Regions from separate parts of the Arthrobacter sp. KBS0702 genome, predicted to be linked through region 2. Evidence: riboswitches for the same ligand, from Rfam matches in the RefSeq annotation. Region 2 holds a riboswitch; each other region holds the start of a gene.

The links. Region 2 has a riboswitch for cyclic di-AMP ahead of FFF93_RS09270 (NlpC/P60 family protein). Riboswitches for the same ligand answer to the same signal wherever they lie in the genome.
Region 1: linked by a shared signal. The riboswitch ahead of FFF93_RS02540 (hypothetical protein) and the one ahead of FFF93_RS09270 (NlpC/P60 family protein) in region 2 are both predicted to bind cyclic di-AMP.
Region 3: linked by a shared signal. The riboswitch ahead of FFF93_RS03380 (M23 family metallopeptidase) and the one ahead of FFF93_RS09270 (NlpC/P60 family protein) in region 2 are both predicted to bind cyclic di-AMP.

Annotation. Positions count from the first base shown of each region.
Region 1 covers NZ_CP042172.1:528,248-535,333, forward strand. The annotation lists gene FFF93_RS02510 (glycosyltransferase) at 1-410, shown strand, start outside; gene FFF93_RS02515 (DNA glycosylase AlkZ-like family protein) at 460-1,701, shown strand; gene FFF93_RS02520 (nucleoside deaminase) at 1,725-2,228, opposite strand; gene FFF93_RS02525 (phosphatase PAP2 family protein) at 2,327-3,088, shown strand; gene upp (uracil phosphoribosyltransferase) at 3,155-3,790, shown strand; gene FFF93_RS02535 (glyoxalase superfamily protein) at 3,840-4,217, shown strand; gene FFF93_RS02540 (hypothetical protein) at 4,338-5,066, opposite strand; cyclic di-AMP (ydaO/yuaA leader) riboswitch at 5,066-5,252, opposite strand; gene FFF93_RS02545 (ATP-binding protein) at 5,361-6,968, opposite strand; gene FFF93_RS02550 (response regulator transcription factor) at 6,972-7,086, opposite strand, start outside.
Region 2 covers NZ_CP042172.1:2,018,867-2,025,952, reverse strand. The annotation lists gene FFF93_RS09305 (glycoside hydrolase family 16 protein) at 1-376, opposite strand, end outside; gene FFF93_RS09300 (DUF4397 domain-containing protein) at 727-1,428, shown strand; gene FFF93_RS09295 (RNA polymerase sigma factor) at 1,589-2,158, shown strand; gene FFF93_RS09290 (anti-sigma factor) at 2,145-3,002, shown strand; gene FFF93_RS09285 (DNA alkylation repair protein) at 3,041-3,709, shown strand; gene FFF93_RS09280 (hypothetical protein) at 3,766-4,662, shown strand; gene FFF93_RS09275 (hypothetical protein) at 4,659-4,913, opposite strand; cyclic di-AMP (ydaO/yuaA leader) riboswitch at 5,085-5,278, shown strand; gene FFF93_RS09270 (NlpC/P60 family protein) at 5,283-6,029, shown strand; gene FFF93_RS09265 (dihydrofolate reductase family protein) at 6,115-6,672, opposite strand; gene FFF93_RS09260 (helix-turn-helix transcriptional regulator) at 6,926-7,086, shown strand, end outside.
Region 3 covers NZ_CP042172.1:710,459-717,544, forward strand. The annotation lists gene FFF93_RS03360 (DUF3027 domain-containing protein) at 1-462, shown strand, start outside; gene FFF93_RS03365 (MFS transporter) at 505-1,863, shown strand; gene serC (phosphoserine transaminase) at 1,889-3,019, opposite strand; gene FFF93_RS03375 (metal-dependent transcriptional regulator) at 3,316-4,011, shown strand; cyclic di-AMP (ydaO/yuaA leader) riboswitch at 4,132-4,373, shown strand; gene FFF93_RS03380 (M23 family metallopeptidase) at 4,378-5,199, shown strand; cyclic di-AMP (ydaO/yuaA leader) riboswitch at 5,312-5,505, shown strand; gene FFF93_RS03385 (NlpC/P60 family protein) at 5,769-6,509, shown strand; gene FFF93_RS03390 (HNH endonuclease) at 6,742-7,086, shown strand, end outside.

The DNA.
Region 1 (7,086 bases), 1.5 Mb from region 2:
CCGCGCTGGACGCCGAATGGGCCGCCGCCGACCTCAGCTTGCTGATATCGCGCGCCGAAACCTACGGGCTGGTGGTCACCGAATCCCTGGCCCGGGCCATTCCCGTCATCGTGCGGCAGGGCACGGGCGCCGTGGAGGCGCTCGCCGCAGGAACCCCCGCGGCCGCCGCGGGCAGCCAAGGCGCCCCGGACGCGGCAGGTCTGCCGGGCGCCGCCGTCGCACTCGCCGAGGACCCGGCGCCGCTGGCCGCCGTCATCCGCCGCTGGCTCACCGAACCCGCGCTCCGCGCCGAATGGCGGGCCGCAGCCCAGGCCGCGCGGAAGCGCCTTCCGGGCTGGGACGCCACGGCGCGGGCTGTCCTGGCGATCCTCGGAATTGAGCCGCCGTCGCACCCAGCCGGCCCGCGGTAGTTGTCGATGCCACGGCTCAAAACAGCGACTACGGGTGGAGAATGACCCCATGACCACCGAGCCGATGACCGTTCAGTTGCCACCCGTCGAGAGCCTCACCACCGGGCGGCTCCGTGCCTGGTCGTGGCACCGGCAGGGCCTGGACGGCTCGCTGGCGGGGTGCACGGCGGAACAAATTCTTGCCCGGGCAGGCTGGGCGCGGTCCGTGGGCGGGGCCAACCCGTACCTCACGCTCTTCGCCCGGGCGGGCATCCGGCGCGCACAGGTGGACGCCGACGTGCAGTCCCACCGGATCCTGGAACTCCCGACGGCGCGCGGCTGCACGTATGTGCTCGGCAGGGAGGACTTTGCGTGGGCGCTGCGGCTGGGACGGGATCCGGCCGAAGCAAGCTTCAAAGTCGTCGGCAGGCTTGGCGTGGACCGCGGCGAGATCGCGCTGCTCGAGGAGCAGGTGCTGCACACCCTCGCGGAAGCCGGAGTCCCGCTGGACCCGCGGCAGCTCAAGGACGAACTCGGGGAATCGGTGCGCAACCTTGGCGAGGAGGGCAAGAAGAAGGGTGCCGCCACCACGCTGCCCACTGCTCTTGGCATCCTGCAGGCGGACGGCCGGATCCGTCGCGTCCCGGCGACCGGCCGGCTCGACCAGCAGCGCTACGCCTACGAACCCTGGAACCTGGCGCCAAGCACCCTCAGCGACGAGGAGGTCCGTGCCGAGCTGATCCGGCGCTACCTGGGCTGGACCGGAGGGGCCACCTTCAAGCAGTCGCAGTGGTTCACCGGCTTTACGGTCGCGCAGAGCAAGGCCGCGCTCGCCGCCGTCGGCGCCGTCGAAGTCCCCACGGCCGCCGGCGGGGACCCGCTCTGGATGCTGCCCGACGACGTCGCCGGGCTCGCCGCGTTCGAAGAACCTGCCGAAGAACAAATCCAATTGCTTGCCGGAACCGATTCGCTGGTGCTGCTGCGCCGGAACGCGGCGGAACTGCTGGCCGGGGAGGACCAGGACAAACCTGCGCTGGGCCGGCTCGCGCTGCAGGCCGACCTGCCGGACCATCCGATCCTCGACCGCGGCCGGATCATCGGCCTGTGGCAGTACGACCCCGCCGAGGGGCGGATCGCAGCTTGGGTCTTTGGTGAGGCTACGCCCGCCGTGGACCGGAGGATCGCCGAGGTGGAGACCTGGATCAGGGAGGACCTGGGCGATTTCCGGGCCTTCAGCCTGGACTCGCCGGCGTCCCGGCAGAAACGGATCGACGCGTTGCGGGCGTCCACGACCGCCACCGCGGAGCGGTAGCTTAGGCACCGCGAACGGCGGCCTCAGGCGCCGCGGTGTGCCGCGAAGAAGTCCCGCAGCAGCGCCCCGCACTCCTGCTCCCGGACGCCGCCATACACCTCCACCCAATGGTTGAGCCGCCGTTCGCGGAGAATGTCGAACACGGAACCGGCGGCCCCGGCCTTCTCATCCCAGGCGCCGAAGACCACCCGCGGAATCCGGGCCAGCACCACGGCGCCGGCGCACATGGCGCATGGCTCCAGCGTCACCACCAGGGTGCAGTCCTCAAGCCGCCAGCCGTCGTCGTTCAGGCCTTCCAGCGCGCGGCGGGCGCGCAGCCGGGACGCTGCCTCCCGGATGGCCACCATTTCGGCGTGCGCGGTCGGGTCCCCGAGCGCCTCCCGCTCGTTGCGTCCCGCGCCGAGCACCGAACCGTCAGGTCCGATCACGACCGCGCCGATCGGCACGTCCGCGGTGGCCAGCGCCCGGCGTGCCTCGGTGAGGGCCAGACCCATCCATTCCGCATGCCGGGGCTCGGGGGTAGTCATGGGTCAATGGTAGTTTCGATCCTAAGCAGGCTGTGCACCTTCGCGGTGTACCGGAAAGTCGGGAGACGGCAGTGAGCACCAGGACTGAGAGCTGGCTGATGCGGCGCTGGGGCAAGTGGGTGGTGCCGTACGCCGCGCTGTGGATCACGATGCTGATCGGCGGCGTGGTGGTCGTGGCCCTGGCCCTGACCAGCGCGGAGGTCTATGACAACGTCGTGGACGACGCCGGCCTGGCCAACCTGGACAAGCCGATGCTCTCCTACATGGAGCAGCTGCGCAGTCCGGGCCTGGACTCCTTTGTTACCGGGTTCACGAACATCGGCGGCGGCATCGGCATGCCGATCCTAGGCAGCATCCTGACGGCGTTGCTGATCTGGGTCTCCCGAACCTGGCGGCCGCTGATCCTGATCGGAGGTGCCGCCGCGGTTTCGGTGACTGCCACGTCACTGGGCAAGAAGCTGATCGGCCGGACCCGGCCCGACCACGCCGACGCCGTGCCGCCCTACGAGAGCTCACCGTCGTTCCCCAGCGGCCACACACTGAACACCACGGTGGTGATCGGGCTGGTGGTCTACCTTGCCTGCCTGCAGGTCAAGCGCACGATCGCCCGGGTCGGCTTCATCACAGCCGGTGTGATCTTCATCTTCGCCATGGGCATGAGCCGGGTCTACCTCGGCCACCACTGGATGACCGATGTGATCTTCGGCTGGGTCATCGGGCTGGGCTGGGTGGGGATCGTGATCCTGGCGCACAGGCTCTTCCACGTGCTGCGGCGCCGGGAACACACCGGCCCCGCTCCGACGTTCGACAACGAGGCCCACCTGCGCGACGGGGCCCCCGGGAACAGCCGCAACGGCTGAACGGACGACGCCGATACCCCCGGCCCGGCGGGACGGTCCCCGGCGTCCGGGTGATAGTTTTGACCCATGCGCACTCTCGTTGTGGACCACCCGCTGGTCGCCCATAAGCTCACCGTTCTGCGGGACAAGAACACCCCGTCCCCGGTCTTCCGCCAGCTCACCGAGGAGCTCGTCACGCTCCTGGCCTACGAGGCAACCCGCGACGTCCGCACCGAACCCGTGACCATCGAGACTCCGGTCAGCACCACCATCGGCACGGCGTTCACCAAGCCCACCCCGCTTGTGGTCCCCATCCTGCGCGCCGGACTCGGCATGCTCGAAGGCATGACCAAGCTGGTCCCCACGGCCGAGGTCGGCTTCCTGGGCATGGCCCGCGACGAAGAGACCTTGGACATCATCACCTACGCCGAGCGCCTCCCCGAGGACCTGACGGACCGCCAGATCTTCGTCCTGGACCCCATGCTGGCGACAGGCGGCACCCTGCGCGAAGCCATCAAGTTCCTGTTCAAACGCGGCGCCTCGGACGTCACGTGCATCTGCCTGCTCGCCGCGCCGGAGGGCCTGGCCAAGCTGGAGGAAGAGCTTTCGGAAGCCAACGTGACGATCGTGCTGGCCTCGATCGACGAGAAGCTCAACGAGAAGTCCTACATCGTCCCCGGCCTGGGCGACGCCGGCGACCGCCTGTACGGCATCGCGGGCTAGGCGCCACCCCGGGGTTCCGGCGGCCGGCGTCCGGGACTAGCCTGTGCCCATGGACTGGAAACTCGAACTCGTATTTGTCCCGGTGTCCGATGTGGACCGCGCCAAGGATTTTTACGTCAACAAGGTGGGCTTCAACGCCGACTACGACGAACGGCCCACGGAAGGCATCCGGTTCGTCCAGCTGACACCGCCGGGTTCCGGGTGCTCGATTGCGATCGGCGAGGGCCTCAACGATGCCCCGCCCGGCACCGCCCCGGGCCTGCAGCTGGTGGTCAACGACATTGAGGCCGCCCACAAGCAGCTTAAGGACAACGGCGTGGACGTCAGCGACATCGACGTCCACGACTGGGGCCACTTCGTCCACTTCTCCGACCCTGACGGCAACAAGTGGGCGGTGCAATACATCCCGGGCCGTCCGAACGGCTAGCCGCCCGGGGCGGGCGAACCCGGGCGGCCGGACCGCCGGGTTTCCGGCGCACGTGAGGCCCCGGATTCAGTGAATCCAGGGCCTCACAATTCGCCGGGCAGGGGCCCGTGTGGCGGCTGTTTAGTACCAGTTGTTCGCGTAGTGGAAGTTCAGCGCGCCGCAGGGCGAGCCGTACCGGTCCTGCACGTACTTCAGGCCCCAGTTGATCTGGGTCCGGTAGTTGGTCCGGTAGTCCGCGCCGGCGCTTGCCATCTTCTCGGCCGGCAGGGCCTGGACCACGCCGTAGGCGCCGCTGCTGGGGTTCGTGGCGGTGGTCTTCCAGTCGGACTCCCTGGTCCACAGCTTCTGCAGGCACTGCATCTCGCTGGGAGCCCAGCCATGGACGGGCAACTGTGCGGCGGCATAGGCCTGCGCGCCGGCCGGATCGTCGACGGCGACCGGCTGCACCGGGGCGGGGGCGGCGGCTGGGGCGACCGGCGCAGGCGGTGCCGGCGGTGCCGGGGCTTCGGCGGGCTTGACTTCCGCCGCCTTGGCTTCGACGGTGCCGGTGGAGGGGGACGCGGGGGCGTTGCTGCCGACCTGTTCGAACTCCAACTTCTGCAGCGACGATTCCTTGGACGCGTCTGCCGTGTGGGCCGTCGTGCTGGAGGCCTGGCCCGCGGCGCCTGCGCCCAGCAGTACCGCGAGGGCAGTTGCCACGACGGCGGCGCGCTTGCCCTTGGAGCCCGCACGGGCGCCAACCCGGGACAGTGTCGTGCGCTTCGCCGGCTCGGCGCGGTGGCGCGCGATCGCGGCTTCGGATGCCTGTTTAGCGCCTTCTGGGCGCATGGGTACCTTGAAATCAGTCATGTTTGCCTCTCAACGCCTACGGAGTTAGCTGTCGGGTTCGGATGCAAAAATCCGGCCGCACGGAATCTCGACGTGGCGGCTTAACCCCAAGGGTGCATGGATGCAGATGCCCGGGAACTCTGGGTCCCCCGTCTCTGCCTAATCCATCGGAATCCGGGAAGCGGCAGAGTTTGGCGTCAATCCGGATATGCGGCCAGATCGATGGCCGCACCCTAAAAACGGTACCGGACTTTCCTTTGGATGTCACATTTAGGTAACGGAGGACTCGTTCAACCGCGTGGCGGCTTGCCTCTCCTAGGCCGCCGGAGCCGCCTCGGGGAGGCGGACGGCGAACTGCGTGCGGCCGGGCCTGGACGTGACGTAGACGGTGCCGCCATGGGCCTCGACAATCGCCTGCACAATCGACAGCCCCAGACCGCTGGTGCCTTCCGCCGTCGCCGCCGGAACAGGGGAGGTGGAGGTGGCGGGGGAGCCCGCGCGCGCCTGCGCCATGGCGGGCGGCGGTGCCTGGGATCCCGCCCGGGATGGCACTGCGGCCGGCGCCGCGGTTCCGACGGGGTTCCGGCGGGACGCGTCTGCCCGGGCAAAGCGGCGGAACACCCGGTCCACGAATTCGGGGGCAATTCCGGTGCCGTTGTCCGTCACCGTGACGATGGCGGTGCCGTCATTGGTGCGTTTCACCGCTGTAGTCACGGTCGTTCCCGGTTCGGTGTGCTTGCGGGCGTTGGAAAGCAGGTTCGCCAGCACCTGGTGCAACTGGGCAGCGTCGCCCCGCACCACTACGGGCTCCTCGGCGAGTTCCAGTTTCCAGAGGCGGTCCGGGGCCATGACCTTCTCGTCGCTGACCGTCTCGATTGCGAGCTGGGAGAGATCCACGTCGCTGAACTTCAGCGGCTGGCCCTCGTCGAGGCGGGCCAGCAGGAGCAGGTCCTCCACGAGGGTCGTCATCCGTTCCGACTGGCTCTGCACCCGGGCGAGGGATTTCTCGCCGTCCGGGGTGAAATGCTCTGTCATGCGCATCAGTTCCGTGTAGCCGCGGATGGCCGTCAGCGGGGTCCGCAGCTCATGCGAGGCGTCGGCAACGAACTGGCGCACCTTCATCTCGCTCTGCTGGCGCGACTCAAGCGCGCTGGAGACGTTATCCAGCATCTGGTTCAAGGCGTAGCCCACGCTGCCCACCTCGGTGCCGGGATTGGCGGCCGACGGCGGCACGCGCACCGCGAGGGCGACCTCGCCGGCGTCGAGCGGGAGGCGGGAGACTTTGGTGGCCACCTCTGAAAGGTGCTCCAGCGGTTTCATGGTCCGCCGGATCAGTGCCGTCCCGGCCAATCCGATCACGACCAGACCGCCGGCGGAGACCAGCACCATGGTCCACACCAGCGAGGCCAGGGTGTCTTGCTTCTCCTTCAGGGGCAGGCCCGTGACGATCACGTCGCCATACGGGGTCTGCGCGGCGACGAGACGGTAGGCGCCGCTGGACAGGGTCCGGTCAACTGCCGGTTCGTCGGGAGTGAGCGCGAGCAGGACGTCGGCGTCGTCGGCGGAGAGGGCTTTCCGGCTGGCATCCTCGGCCAGGAAGCCGGCACTGGTGACGTCGTCGTTGTGGATCCGGGCGTTGAGGGTGCCCACGGCCTGGCCGCGCGCTTCAAGCGGGTCCCGGCGCCCGTCCCCGCTGCCGGGCCGGCCGAACTCCCGCGCCCGCTCGGAGGCCTGGTCCAGCTGGGAGTCCAGTTGCTTCGTCAGGAAGAGATTCATCGAGGCGTAGCTGACCAGGCCGACGGCGCCGCAGATCGCGACGAGCAGAGCCATGGCGAGCAGGACCAGGCGCGTGCGCAGGTGCCAGGTTGAGGGGCTGCGCCAGTCCCGGCCGGGGGCGGAGGGGTCACGCTCGGGGGCTGCCACGGACTAGTCCGCCGGTTTCAGGACGTACCCGGCCCCGCGCACGGTATGGATCATCGGCGGGTGGACCGCGTCGACCTTCTTGCGGAGGTAGGAGATGTAGAGCTCCACGATGTTGGCC
Region 2 (7,086 bases):
AGAACTCGTCGCCGGCCAGTACTGGACCCCACCCGAAGGCGGCGGCGGCCTGGGCTCCGTTGCCCGCGGGTGCCGCCGGGGCCGGGGGGACCGCGGGTGACGCCGGCGCCGCGGGTGCTGCCGCCGGCGCCGTGGGGGCAGTGTTGGGGCCGGGAGGTGCGGCTGCGGGCGGAGCGGCCGGCGCTGCGGTGGCGGTGGTCGCGGCGGGAGCGGGCGCGGAAGACGTGGCCGGCGTCGACGCCGGGGCGGCTGCCCGGGAGGACGACGTCGGGCTGGCAGCCGTGCTCGGCCCGGTGGGACCGGTTGTGGACGCGGCACTGCATCCGGTCAGCGATAAGGCACCGAGGGTAACGGTGATGGCAATTTTCTTGAACAAGTGACCCCTCCGGGATATTGAATTGGCGCAAGCGATCGGCGCGATCGACCCGGTGGGGAAAGTCTTGCAACCTCTTTCAGCCCCGCCGGGCGGACAGGGTGAGCAGGCGCCAGCCGGCGCGGCGGTGCCCGGCAAAAGCGGGCATCCGGGGCCCTGCATTCGGGCCTGGCCCTCGGGCCAGCCGCCAACGTTACTCGATCGTGACCTTTGTTTGCAAAACGCCGTCCGTAACCGCGGCGCGTGCGGGCCGGAAATTAAAGTGCCGCCAGCTGCATCCGGGGCAGGGGCGCGGCCGGTAGTAAGGGTGTAAGCGAAAACGCCCGCATTCGGGCCTCAATGAGGAGCTCCACATGCACACGAAATCACTCTCAGCAGCTGCCGGCGCGCTGACGCTGCTGGCCGGACTGACCTTCGCTGCCCCCGCGCAGGCAAATGCGAAGCACCACGACCACGACACCGCGAAACTCTCGGTGCTCCACGGCGTCCCGGGACTCACCGTGGACGTCTGGGTGGACGGAAAGCTGACGCTGGACAACTTCACGCCGGGAAGCCTGGCCGGTCCGCTGGACATCCGCGAGGGAGAGCACAAGATCGCCATCACGGGCGCGGATGCCACGAGCGCCGACAACCCCGTGATCGGACCCGTTGAAGTTGACCTGAAAGAAGGCCGGGACTACACAGCCGTTGCGCACCTGACGGCGGACGGAAAGCCCACGGCCACCCTCTTCAAGAACGACACCTCGGCAAGCCCCGATGGCAAGGGCAAACTGACGGTCCGGCACGTAGCCGCAGCCCCCGCCGTCGACGTCCTTGCCGGTGGGAAAGCCGTGATCAGGGGCCTCGAGAACCCGCACGAGAAGAAGCTCACACTCAAGGCGGGCACCATCTCAGCCTCGGTGGCGGCGGCGGGCAGCACAGAGGCCCTGATTGGCCCCGCGGACGTGAAGGTCAGCAAGGGCAAGAACACGATCGTCTATGCGTGGGGCAGCCTGTCCGACAACAATCTTGGCGTTGCCGTGCAGGTGGTGAAGTCGTCAAGGCACGACGACTAAGGGTTCCAGCATGGTGCTGACTGAGCGCCAACCGGGTGGCGGGACCGCTGCGATCGCGGCCCCGCCAGCCGCTTGTTCCGGCCCGGCTCCATTGCAGGGTGGGCGGTCCGGGGGAATAATGGCGTTCCACGGGTCTCATTCCCGCTCTAAGGAGCACCTGATGGAGGCTGCCGATCGTGAATGGAACGTTGCCATTGACCACGCCTTCGCCGCGGGCGAGGAACGGGCGCTCGCTGAGGCATATCGCAGACTGGGGCCCCTCATTCACACGCTGGCGCTGAGAGCGCTGCGCGAGCATGGCGCCGCCGACGACGTCACCCAGGAGGTCTTCATTCGCGCCTGGAAATCGCGGACCAGCTATCGCCCCGAGGCATCACGTCTGCCCGCCTGGCTGATCGGGATCACCCGCAACGCCATCTCCGATGCTTTGTCCGCCCGGTCCCGCCGGCGGGACGTTGAACGTGCCGCCCTGCGCCTGGTCAACGACCCGCAGCCCGGCGCCGACCGGCCGAACGCCGACGCACTGGCGGACCGCTTCACGCTGGAAGACGAGCTCGAGCGACTGGGACACCCGCAAACTGCCATCATGCGGTTGGCATTCTTCGAAGACCTGACCCACGACCAGATCTCGTCCCGGCTCAACCTTCCACTCGGCACGGTCAAGAGTCATATCCGCCGCAGTCTCGCCCGGTTGCGGTCACGGCTGGAGGTGGAACATGGATCATCTTGACGACGATCTCCTTGACTTGCTGGCGCTCGGCGAACGGCCGGCTACCGAGTCGGAAGCTCGCCACCTGGCCGGCTGCGCCGCATGCTCCTCGACGCTTGAGGCGCTGCAACATACCGTGTTCGTCGCTACCGTCAATCCCGAGCACGTCGAACTGGAAGCGCCCGCCAGCCACAACTGGGCCGCCATTCATGCGGCCCTGGGGCTCTCCCCGTCCCTGGCCGGCGACCCACTCGGCGGTCCTGCCCCCGGTCCTGCGGCCGAGGGCGCCGGGCCCGCAGACCCCGCTGCGCCTGGCGGGGATATCCTGGCTGACCCCGGATCCCGGCCGAGCGCCCGGCGGCAACGAGGCGGCCGCCAAGGTGGCGGTAGCTTCCCGCAACGGGGACCATGGCTCCTCGGTGCCGCCGCCGGAATCCTGCTTGGCGCTGCCGGGGCCTGGACAGCCCTGACCATCCTCGGCCCCGGTGCGCCGCCGGTGGCCGCACCCAGCCCGTCCCGGCCCACCGCTGTCGTCATCGCCCAGACTGCACTCGCTCCGCTGGCCGGACACTCGGCCAGTGGAAGCGCCCGGGTGGAGGATCTTCCCGACGGCTCCCGGCAGCTGGTCATCAGCCTTCCGGAGGAGAAACTTACGGGCTTCCGCGAGGTCTGGGTGGGATCCGCCGACCTGTCCAAAATGGTCAGCCTGGGGGTCTTGGGCCAGGGGACCCGGTCCTTCGTCCTGCCGGGGAGACTGAACCTGGCGGACTACCCGGTGTTGGATATCTCCAATGAGCCCTACGACGGGAATCCGGCCCATTCTGCCGAGAGCATCGCACGCGGAAAGTTCGCCGCGCAGGGGTGATCTCCCGGCAGCGGCCCCGGCTGCGACAGAATGGGACCATGAGCGAGGCCGGTGACTTCATTGACGCGGCGCTGCAGCGGGAGAGTTCCTGGCAGCGGGCCGAGGAGGCGCAGGCCCGCTTCGGTCCGGAACTCGGGTCCTATGGTGCATCAGTCGGTGCCGTCCGGGGCGCGGTCCGGGATGCGCTCCGACGCTACCGGCACCTCGGCCGCGACGGGATCACGGCGCTGAGCTCGGAATTGTGGGCGGTGCCCGTCTTCGAACGCCGTCTCGCCGCCGTTGTCCTGCTGCAGTCCCGCCTCGCTGAATTGGACAACTCGGACCTGACCCGGATCGAGGGCTTCCTGCGCACCGCGCGCCTTCGCGAGCTGGCAGATCCGCTGGCCGTCGACGTCGTCGGGCCGCTCATCGCCGGCCTTGACGGCCTCAGCCGGAGCCGGGCGGAGGCCGTCCTGGAACGGTGGCTGCAGGACCCAGACCCTTGGCTGCGCCGCTCAGCCCTGCTGGCGCCGCTGCGCGGACTCCGTGCCGGGGGCGGCGACTGGGAGGGCTTTGCGCGGCAAGCCAAGGGAACACTGGCCCACGGTCCTGGCACTGCGGCGGACACCGCCGTCGGGACCCAGGACGGCGGTGGTGGCCTGGTCCGCGAAGCGGTGCACCGGGTGCTTGCGGACGTGGGCAAGAATCGCCCGGGGCTGCGGCTGTAGCCGAGCGGGCCTAAGTGCCCTCGTGCACCGACTCGGCCCGGCGCCACACTGAGGCCGTGAAGACATTCCAGGGGAACCGCCGGGCCTTGACGTTCAGTGCCGCCGCCGCGGCGGCAGCGCTCGTGCTGGCCGCGTGCGCGGGCGGGCCGGGGACGGGCCCGCCGACCGTCGGCGTCCCTTCGACCGGTAGCAGCACCGCGGCCGCAGGCTCAACGGAAGCGTCCCAGGCGGCAGGCACCGGGACTGCAGGCTCCGGCACCGCAGGGTCCGGCGCCGGCCCGGAGAGCACCCCGGCAATGAATCCGACGACGGGCGGCGGCCAGGACTATTCGGACGCCCAGCTCCAGTCGCTGCTGCAAGGCGTGAAGCTCCAAGGTGCCGGGGAACTGCGCGTCGACGATCCCCGGGCGCTCGCCTCCGGGGCAAGGGGCGATTACCAGGACATCTCTGATCCAAAGCGTGGCATCCGTCCGGGCCAGTGCGAGCTATTCGAGAGTTACCTCATGTTTAACGCTGCCAATGGCACCCTGGCCAGCGGACTGCTGGTTCCTTCCACCCCGGAGGACCAGAACGCGATGAAAATGACCGGGACCTATCGTTCCGTGAGCGCCGTTCATCCCGCGTCTGCTGGGGGACCCTCCGAATTCCGGCAGCGGCTCGAAGCCTACAGCGCCTGCGGCACCGTCCGGGAGGTCTCGCTGCTGGGGGCCAAACCCCAGATGGACATCGCCCGGCTGCCCGGCCAGGTTTCAGCGGCTCAATCCTTCGCGGTATCCCAACTCACGTCCGGACCGGTACGGGTCGGTGCAATCTACGTGGGCGGGACAAAGGCCGGCGTTGACGTCATTTGCCGCCAGAGCGTCAACGGCAATGCTGCGGACACGCTCGACTTCGACGCCGCGGCCCGGCAGGGCGCGGACGTGGTCAACCAGGTCCTCGGCAGGCTTCCCTAAGGCTCCGTCCGGCGCTCCACCACGGCGTACGCCTTGCCATCGAGGAACTGCCAGTCGGTCACCACCATAAATCCGAGTGCATCCACCCGATCATTCAGCACGTGGACGTCGAATCCGCCGTCGCGCGGTTCGGCGTCCCACGTCGCCACGTGGATTTCCCCGCCCTCGAGAACCAATAGCTCCGTGTTGACGTCGAAGTCTTCCTGCGGCTGATCGCTTAGCTGGCAGATGGCGACACAGTGCCTGGTCATATCGGGGCCCTCCGTTTGAGGAATGCTGGCTGACCTCATCCTATGCGTTGCGGCTGCCGGCACCCTAGGCAAAATTCCGCGCCCGGACACCCTGTCGTTACCTGAATGTGACATTACCGCCGGGTACCGTTACCGTGGATGGGTGCCTGTTTGTTTCCGATACGGGCGCTTCCGGGCCGATTGCCTAACTCTGCCGCGGCCCGGGATCCGAATGCAACCTTCTGGCAGAGACGGGGAAACCACTTTTGACTTGCCTTTCCGGCAGGTCTTGGGGTGAAGCCGCATAGCCCGCTCTGGCGGGTCCGCGGCCGGGTGTCTCCCATCCGAATCCGACAGCTCACCTCGCAGGCATTGGGAGAGGCTACAAACATGACTTCAAGCACTACTGCTGCGCGCCATCGTTCCGACGCCCCTGCCGGACGGACCTCGGCATTTTCGGTTAAGCCAGGCACAGTGGGCCGCCAGGCCGCAGTTATTATGGCCGCCTCCGGCCTCGTCCTGACGAGCGGCATGGCTGCCAACGCGGCCGCCGCACCCGCAGAACGCGACACCGCCCCCGCATCCTCCGTCGACGTCGCGAGCAAGGTCTCCGCACCGGTGACTGCTGATTCCGCCGTGCAGATCAGCTTCGACCGCCCGGCGGTGGCAACCACGCCGGCACCGGTGATCGAGCAGCCCAAGCCCGTCGCTGCGCCGGTCGCGCCCGCTGCGCCCGCCGCGCCCGCCGTCGCTCAGGCGCCGGCCGCGCCGAAGATCACCGTCCAGGCAGCCGTTGCCCCGGCCCCGGCGGCCGGCGGAATCAACGCCGCGATGCTCTCGGCCGCCTATAGCCAGATCGGCATCACCCAGGACTGCACTGCCATGGTCGAGAAGGCCCTTGGCGCTGCCGGCATCCCGGTTGGTGACCTGGGTCCCCAGCAGTTCATGAACTACGGCAAGGTTGTGGCCGACCCGCAGCCCGGCGACATGATCGTCCAGTCCGGCCACGTCGCCATCTACGCCGGCAACGGCCAGGCGATCAGCGGCGGCATGAACGGATCCAACCAGACGATCTCGCACCCGCTGTCCTGGCTCACGGCCACCGGCGGCGTGACCTTCGTCCGCGCCGGGGCGTAGTCACCTCGTAAGCACTGCTCCCGAAGGCCGGTGGCCGGTTGTCCCCACGACAGCCGGCCACCGGCCTTCGCGTGTACGGTGCGGCTCAGCTGGTGTAGCGGAGCCGGAGCACACCGTTGCCGAACGTCCTCGTTTCGGCGAGTGTGAGCGCGGTCCGGCTGTCCGAGGGCTTGAAGAGCGGTGTGCCGCGCCCCAGCAGCACCGGATGGATGTAGATCCAGTATTCGTCGATGAGTCCGAGCCGGCGGAAGCTGTCTGCCAGTTGGGCGCCGCCCAAGGCCAGGTCGCCGCCTGCCTGCGCCTTTAGTTCCAGCACCTCCTCGACGACGACCTCGCGCGCCACTGTTGTGTTCCAATCGGCGCGCTCCAGGGTTTTGGAGTAGACGATCTTGGGCATCTCCCGCCAGATCCCCGCGAACTCGGCCTCGGCCGGCGTGCTGGAGGGGTCCCGGTCCGCTGTCGGCCAGTAGGCGGCCATCAGCTCATAGGTGATGCGGCCGTCGAGGAAGGCACCCATGGTGCGGAGCTCCTCGTTGAAGTGGCCGTGGAGTTCGTCGTCCACCAGGTGCCAGTCAATGTCCCGGTTGGGGCCTTCCATATACCCGTCCAGGGAGACCTGCAGGGCAAGGATGATCTTCCGCATGGGCCGAGCCTACGCGCGGAATGCCCGGTGGGGGAAACGGTTCGGAGGAAGGGTAGTTTCCGCAGCCCAATCGGCAACATGGCGCCGGTTTGGTCCGCGGACGCGACTGCTCCGAACGTATTCGACGGTTTCGGCAGTATCTTGCCGAAACGCCACAAATCCGGCACCATAGGGGGAACGTTCCGCCCGAACCGGCAATATAATGCCGGGCAACGACGGCGGACCCGTCTGGAGGGGGAGTGCAGTGGGCGATGTGGCAGAGATTGCCGAAGGGATCCGCCGGAACCGCAAGGAGGCCGGCCTGACGCAGGAGGACCTGGCACACCTGGCCGGCACGTCCGAGCGCACCGTTCGCGCCATCGAGACCGGGACCGGCAATCCCTCGCTCCAGGCCGTGGTGGCCGTGGCGAACGT
Region 3 (7,086 bases), 1.3 Mb from region 2:
CCCGTCTGGCGCACCGGCAAGCCCGACGCCTTCCTGGCCGCTGCGGTGGACGCCGCACGGACGGCCGTGGAGGGCATCGCTCCGGCGGAGCAGATCGGCCGGCATCTGGGTGCCAAGAGCGAAGGCGACCGTCTGGTCACGCACCTTTTCGAGTCCAAACTGCCCGGCTACGGTGGCTGGCAGTGGTACGCGGTGTTGACGCGCAACTCCCGCTCCAAGGTCATCACGGTGGACGAACTGGGCCTGCTGCCCTCCGAGGATTCCATCCTGGCCCCGGAGTGGGTTCCGTGGGCCGAACGGGTTCGCCCGGAAGACGCCCAGCAGGACGACGACGCCGCCCCCGCCGGTGGCGCCCCGACGGAACAGCCCGCCGCCGACGACGCCGTGGAGGCGCACTCAGCGCCCGACGACAACGCCAATACCGGGGCGGCGGAGGACGAGTCCACCGTCGAGGCCGACTAGCGATTTGGCTCCGTTCGGGGGAAGGCAGCGGAGGGTTCGGGCATGAGGTCCACCTTCAAATCGCTGCACATCCTGAACTACCGGATCTGGTTCATCGGCGCCCTGGTCTCCAACATCGGGACCTGGATGCAGCGCACCGCGCAGGACTGGCTGGTCTTTGACCACCTGAGCGCGCAGGACGCCGGAGCCATGGGCATCACAATGGCCCTGCAACTGGGACCGCAGCTGTTCCTCGCCCCCGTGGCCGGACTGGTCGCCGACCGCTTCAACCGCAAGCAACTGCTGGTCCTGACGCAGTCCGCCATGGCACTGCTGAGCGCGGCGCTCGGCGTCCTGGTGCTCTCCGGCGCCGCGCAGCTCTGGCACGTCTACATCTTTGCGCTCCTGCTGGGCGTCGTGTCCGCCCTCGACGCACCCGTGCGCCAGACGTTCGTCTCCGAGCTGGTACGCGACGACTACCTGCCCAACGCCGTCGCCCTCAACAGCGCCTCATTCAACGTGGCCCGGATGATCGGGCCCGCCGTCGCCGGCCTGCTCACCGTGGCCATCGGGCCCGGCTGGGTGTTCCTGGTCAACACCGTCACGTTCCTGGCCCTGCTCCTGAGCCTGGCCAAAATCCCGGTAGCCTCCTTGCGGCAGCTGCCCCGGGCGCCGGCCGGCAAGGGACGGATCCGCGAGGGCCTGCGCTACGTGCGCTTCCGGCCGGACATCGTGGTGGTGCTCGTGGCGGTCTTCATCGTGGGAACCCTGGGACTGAACTTCGTCCTCTTCATTGCGGCCATGGTCGGCACGGAGTTCGGCCTGGACGCCGGAGCCTTCGGCCTGATGAATTCGATCATGGCGATCGGTTCGGTTGCCGGCGCGCTGCTCTCGGCCGGCCGGGGACGGCCGCGGATGCGTGTGATTTTCGGGGCGGCCGGGGCCTTCGGCCTGACCTCCGGCCTCGCCGCGCTGGCCCCCGACTACTTCTGGTTCGGCGTCGCGCTGGTGCCGGTCGGCCTCTTCGCGATCACCATGATGACCAGCGCCAACGGCTACGTCCAGACCACCACCGATCCGGTGATGCGCGGCCGGGTGATGGCGCTGTACATGGCGATCTTCATGGGCGGCACCCCCATCGGGGCCCCCTTCGTGGGGTGGGTGGCGAACGTTGCCGGCGCACGCTGGTCCATGGGCGTCGCGGCGGCCGCGGGAGTTGCCGCGGCCCTGATCGGGATGGCCTGGATTGTGCGGGCAAAGCAGCTCCGGATCCGCTTCAACCGCCGTGCCCGCGGGCTGCGCTACTTCCGGGTCATCCCCGGCAGCCCGTCGACCGGTGCCGCCGGACGGGAGGCAACCTCCGGTGAGAACGCCGACGGCGCCGACCGGGGGGAAACCCCCGGCGACGCCGTCGGCCGCTGACTCGTCCCGCGGGGGGACACCGCCGCTACTGCTTGAGCTCGCCCACGACGAAGTCGATGCACTCAAGGAGCGCGGACACGTCGTCGGGCTCGATCGCCACGAAGGTGGCGATGCGCAGCTGGTTTCGGCCCAGCTTGCGGTACGGCTCGGTATCCACGATGCCATTGGCGCGCAGGACCTTGGCGACGGCCGAGGCATCAATGGAGTCATCGAAGTCGATCGTGGCGATCACGTTGGAGCGGTCCTCCGCCCGGGCCACGAAAGGCGTGGCATAGGAGGAGGCCTCGGCCCAGCGGTAGATGCGGCCGGCCGAGTCGGCGGTCCGTGCGGCGGCGAAGTCGAGGCCGCCGCTGGCGTTGAGCCACTGCACCTGCGCATCGAGGGTCACCAGGGTGGCCAGCGCCGGAGTGTTGTAGGTCTGGTTCAGCCGTGAATTGTCGATGGCGGTCTGCAGATCCAGGAAATCCGGGATCCAGCGGCCGCTGGCCTTGATCCGGGCGGCGCGCTCCAGCGCTGCCGGGGAAAACAGGCCCAGCCACAGTCCGCCGTCGGACGCGAAGTTCTTCTGCGGGGCGAAGTAGTACACATCCGCCTCGGCGACGTCGACATCCAGGCCGCCGGCCGCGGACGTGGCGTCGACCAGTACGAGCGAGCCCTCGTCCGCCCCCGGCACGCGCCGCACCGGCGCGGCAACGCCGGTGGAGGTCTCGTTCTGCGGCCAGGCGTAGGCGTCGACGCCGGCCTCGGCCCGGGCCTCGGGGCGGGTGCCGGGCTCGGAGGTGATGACCGAGGATTCGGCCAGGAACGGCGCCTTATTGGTGGCCGCGGCGAACTTCGAGCCGAACTCGCCGAAGGACAGGTGCTGTGCCTTGTTCTCTACGAGGCCGAAGCTGGCAATGTCCCAGAACGCCGTGGACCCGCCGACGCCGAGGATAACCTCGTAGCCTTCGGGGGCCCGGAAGAAGTCGCTGAGGCCGGTGCGCACCGAACCCACGAGGTTCTTGACCGGAGCCTGGCGGTGCGAGGTGCCCAGCAGCGTCGCCGACGCCGCGGACAGGGCCTGGATTTGCTCCGGCCTGACCTTCGACGGGCCGGCGCCAAACCGGCCGTCCTTGGGCAGGAGGTTCGCGGGGATGGTGATGCGGGTGTCGCTCACAGTGGCTCCAATTGTCGGCTGGGTGCGTGGCGTGGCCCGGGCGGATCGTGCGTGGGCTGCGGCCGGGGACCTGCCCTTATTCTGCCCGACGGTCCCGGGCAGGCGGGAAAAACGTCCGTCATAGTCCGGTCATTGAGACAGGCACGGTGGGGCGGCGCCGTCGGGGTCCGGGATTATCCGGAGTAATTCAAAATAGGCTAGGCTGTGCGGTGACGTACGGCGGATCTCGCCGGGGCGCATCCCGGACGCGGTACGGTGGGAATGACGCAAGGACGGCGCTCGAGGAGCTGAGCTGAATGACGGATCTGATTGATACCACCGAGATGTATCTTCGGACCATCCTGGAACTTGAAGAAGAGAACATCGTCGCCCTCCGCGCCCGCATCGCCGAACGGCTCCGCCATTCCGGCCCCACCGTTTCCCAGACTGTCGGCCGCATGGAGCGGGACGGCCTGGTCGTGGTTTCCGGCGACCGGCACCTGGAGCTGACCGAAGCGGGCCGCAAGCGCGCGATCGAGGTCATGCGCAAGCACCGGCTCGCTGAGCGGCTGCTCGCCGACGTGATCGGACTCGATTGGGCCTACGTTCACGAGGAAGCCTGCCGCTGGGAACACGTGATGAGTGAACGGGTTGAGCGGCGCATTTTTGAGATGCTGGACCACCCCACCGTGTCTCCCTACGGAAACCCGATCCCGGGACTGGCAGATCTTGGCGGGCTCCCCGAATCAGGCATCGCGGACGGGGTCGTCAACCTCCTCGACGCCATGGCCGGCTACGGCGCGGACTCCCGGATCACCGTGAGCCGCCTGGCCGAGCCCATCCAGGTGGAGCCGGAACTGCTGGTCCAGCTGGACGAAGGCGGAATCCGTCCCGGCGCAAGGGTGTCGCTGGAACGAGTGGGGGAGTACATCTCGGTCCGGGTCCCGGACATTGAAGGCGCCTTGGAACTGCCTCCCGAGGTTGCAGCCCACGTCTTTGTTACTCTCGGGTAGCTCGCGCGGGGCGGGCATGCCCGGGGCCGGCCAGGGGTTGTGCACAGGCGAGATAACGAAATTATTACTGCTTGCCTTAATCCCCTATAGTTGAGCACTGGCACTGATACTAAAGCGTTATCTGATCCGAAGCCGAGCTCTGCCAGCGGATCAGTAGGCGAGTCACCTTCTGGCAGAGGCGGGGGAACCACAAGCGGCTGTTGATTCAACAGCCTTGGGGTGAAGTCCGCTAGCGGCAAGCAAACTCTACGAGGGCCTCCCTGGATGTCCCTGTGTCTGGATGCTTGCATCGGCGGACCGGGTCTTTGATCTCTCTGACCCGAATCCGACAGCTAACTTCGCAGGCTATCCAGAGAGGAACCGTACTTGACCACCCAGACCGTCAGGGGCCGCCGTCGCGCGACCGGTCCCGCTCCGGAGCCGCGCCCGGCCGCCGCCGTCGTGACCGCCGAGCGCCCGCGTGACGCGCACCGCGATGAACGCCGCGGCCGGCGCAGCGCGTTCCGCCAGATGACAGACTTCGCCGCCGTCAGCGGCGTTGGGCAGAAGGCAGGCATCGCCCTGGCGGCCACTGGACTGGTCCTCACCATCAGCGTCCCGGCCACTGGCCCGGTCATGGCCAACGACGCCGCCAAGACCGGCTCTGTGTCGGCCGCGGCCCAGCCCGAGGTCAAGGCCTCAGCGGCCCAGATCGACTTCAACCGCACGGCTATCACCACCAAGGGCGACCCGGATGGCAAGCTCAAGCAGCTGCTCAGTGCCCAGTCGGCCAGCACGATTACCAGGGCAGCCTCGGCCGGTAGCCTGGGGGCACCGCTGGACGTGATGGTGACCGCCTCGCCGTTCGGTTACCGGATCAGTCCCATCACGGGGGCCGTGGGCGAATTCCACCGCGGCCAGGACTACGCCGCCCAGTGCGGCACCCCCGTGCACGCCGCGGCCAGCGGCACCGTAACCTTTACCGGTTGGCACCCCTACGGGGGCGGCAACCGCGTCGTGATCGACCATGGCAACGGCCTGGAGACCACGTACAACCACTTGTCGTCCTCAAACGTCCGCGTGGGCCAGCAGGTTTCCCGCGGCGATGTGGTGGCGATGAGCGGAACCACCGGCGCCTCCACCGGCTGCCACCTCCACTTCGAGGTGATGGTCAACGGAGAAGTCGTTGATCCGCTGGGCTGGCTTTAGACCGACCCGAGGGACCACTCGCATTTCTGTGACACGCCGTGATCTGAATGTGACATTGAGTCCTAACTGCTGTACCGTATGAAGCACGCCAACTTCACCGAAGTTGGCGCTCTTGAGTGGATTGCCTAACTCTGCCACCGCTCAAGGTCCGTTCGCATGACATCGTCTGGCAGGGGCGGGGGAACCAATTTTGGTCTTCGCAAGAAGACCTTGGGGTTAAGTCGCAAAGCTTCCCAGGAAGCGGCGCGGCCGGGTGACTCCCATCCGAATCCGACAGCTCACCTCGTAGGCATTGGGAGAGGCTACTTTCGTGTCTTCACGCCACAATGCTGCGCGTTCTCGCGCTGGCGAGGCTCACTTGAGCCCGCTGAACTCCATGCTCCGCGCGGCCCTTGCCGGCGCCCGGACTGGATCTCACAACGCAGTTCCCGCTTTTGGCGCGTCTTCGCAGTACACCCTTCGCTAAAGAAACCCGTTTCGGGGCGATCCGGCGTACCCCCAAGATGCCGGAGCGTCCTCAGTCCCGCCTGTAAAAGCGCGGACAAAAGGATCACGAAAGAGAGAACTGAATGACTACTCGTGCAACCATTGCACGCCACCGCGCGGAGGTCACCAAGACCAACTCGCTGGCTGTCATTGCTAAGGCCGTCGGCGACAACGCCGGTGGTATGGGTCGCCAGGCCGCGGTTATCGCTGCAGCCTCCGGCCTGGTACTGACCAGCGGTATCGCAGCCAACGCTGCCGAGACCAACGTTCAGCGCGAATCGACTTCTGCTTCCGCCATGGAAGTACAGTCCACCGCACCGGCCACGATCTCCGCGGCCTCCAGCATCGCCATCTCCTACGAGAAGCCTGCTGTCACCACCGCACCGGCCCCGGTCGAGGCACCCAAGCCGGTTGTCCAGGTCAAGGAAGCTGCTGCTTCCACCGGCACCGCCGTGACGGCTTCCCTGGCCACGAAGGCTCCGGCTGCTGTCAGCGGCATGGGCGCTTCGATCGCCGCAGCTGCCTACGCGCAGATCGGCGTCTCCCAGGACTGCACCATGCTGGCGACCAACGCACTTGCCGCAGTGGGCATCAACTACCACGGCTGGCCGGCAGGTTACCTGTCCCTGGGCCGCACCGTGAGCGCCGCTGAGGCTCAGCCGGGCGACCTCGCCTACTACCAGAACGGCGGCATGGGCATGGCCCACATCGCTGTTTACGTCGGCAACGGCATGGCCGTCCACGGCGGCTGGAACGGCGGAACCACCGCGCTCTACAGCGTCAACGTAGGCTCCGGCCCGGTCTTCATCCGCGTCGGCGGCTAGGACTGAATCCCGGCGCCCGCCGGAAGCATTGTGAAGGACCCCTGCCCCGCGGCAGGGGTCCTTTGCGTTGGCGGACCCGCCGCCGGGCCGTGCCGCGCGCGCCCGGGATAAGAAAAATTCGGTAATCCGGGCTCCCGGTGTTTACTCTTGTGGTGTCGATCCATAGCCCGACCATGCACAGGGCAGCCGGCCCTCGTGCCCCTGGCGGGTGCGGCCGTGAAGAGGTATGCGGATGCGCACTCTCGTTCTGAATGCTGGATATGAACCGCTGGCGGTAGTCACCTTCCGCCGGGCGCTGGTCCTTGTGCTGACGGGGAAGGCCAGCGTGGTGGCCGAAGGCGACGATCCCGTGGTGGGCCCGCAGGACATCCTCGGCCGCCCTTCGGTGATCCTGTTGAACAGGTACATCAGGCCCCGATACAACACCATGACGGCGGTCAGCCGCAGGGGAGTGCTCCGCCGGGACAACCACCGCTGCGCCTACTGTGGCAAAGCTGCCCACACCATCGACCACGTCCAGCCCAAGTCCCGGGGCGGCGCGGATTCGTGGGAGAACCTCGTCGCCGCCTGCCTGCGC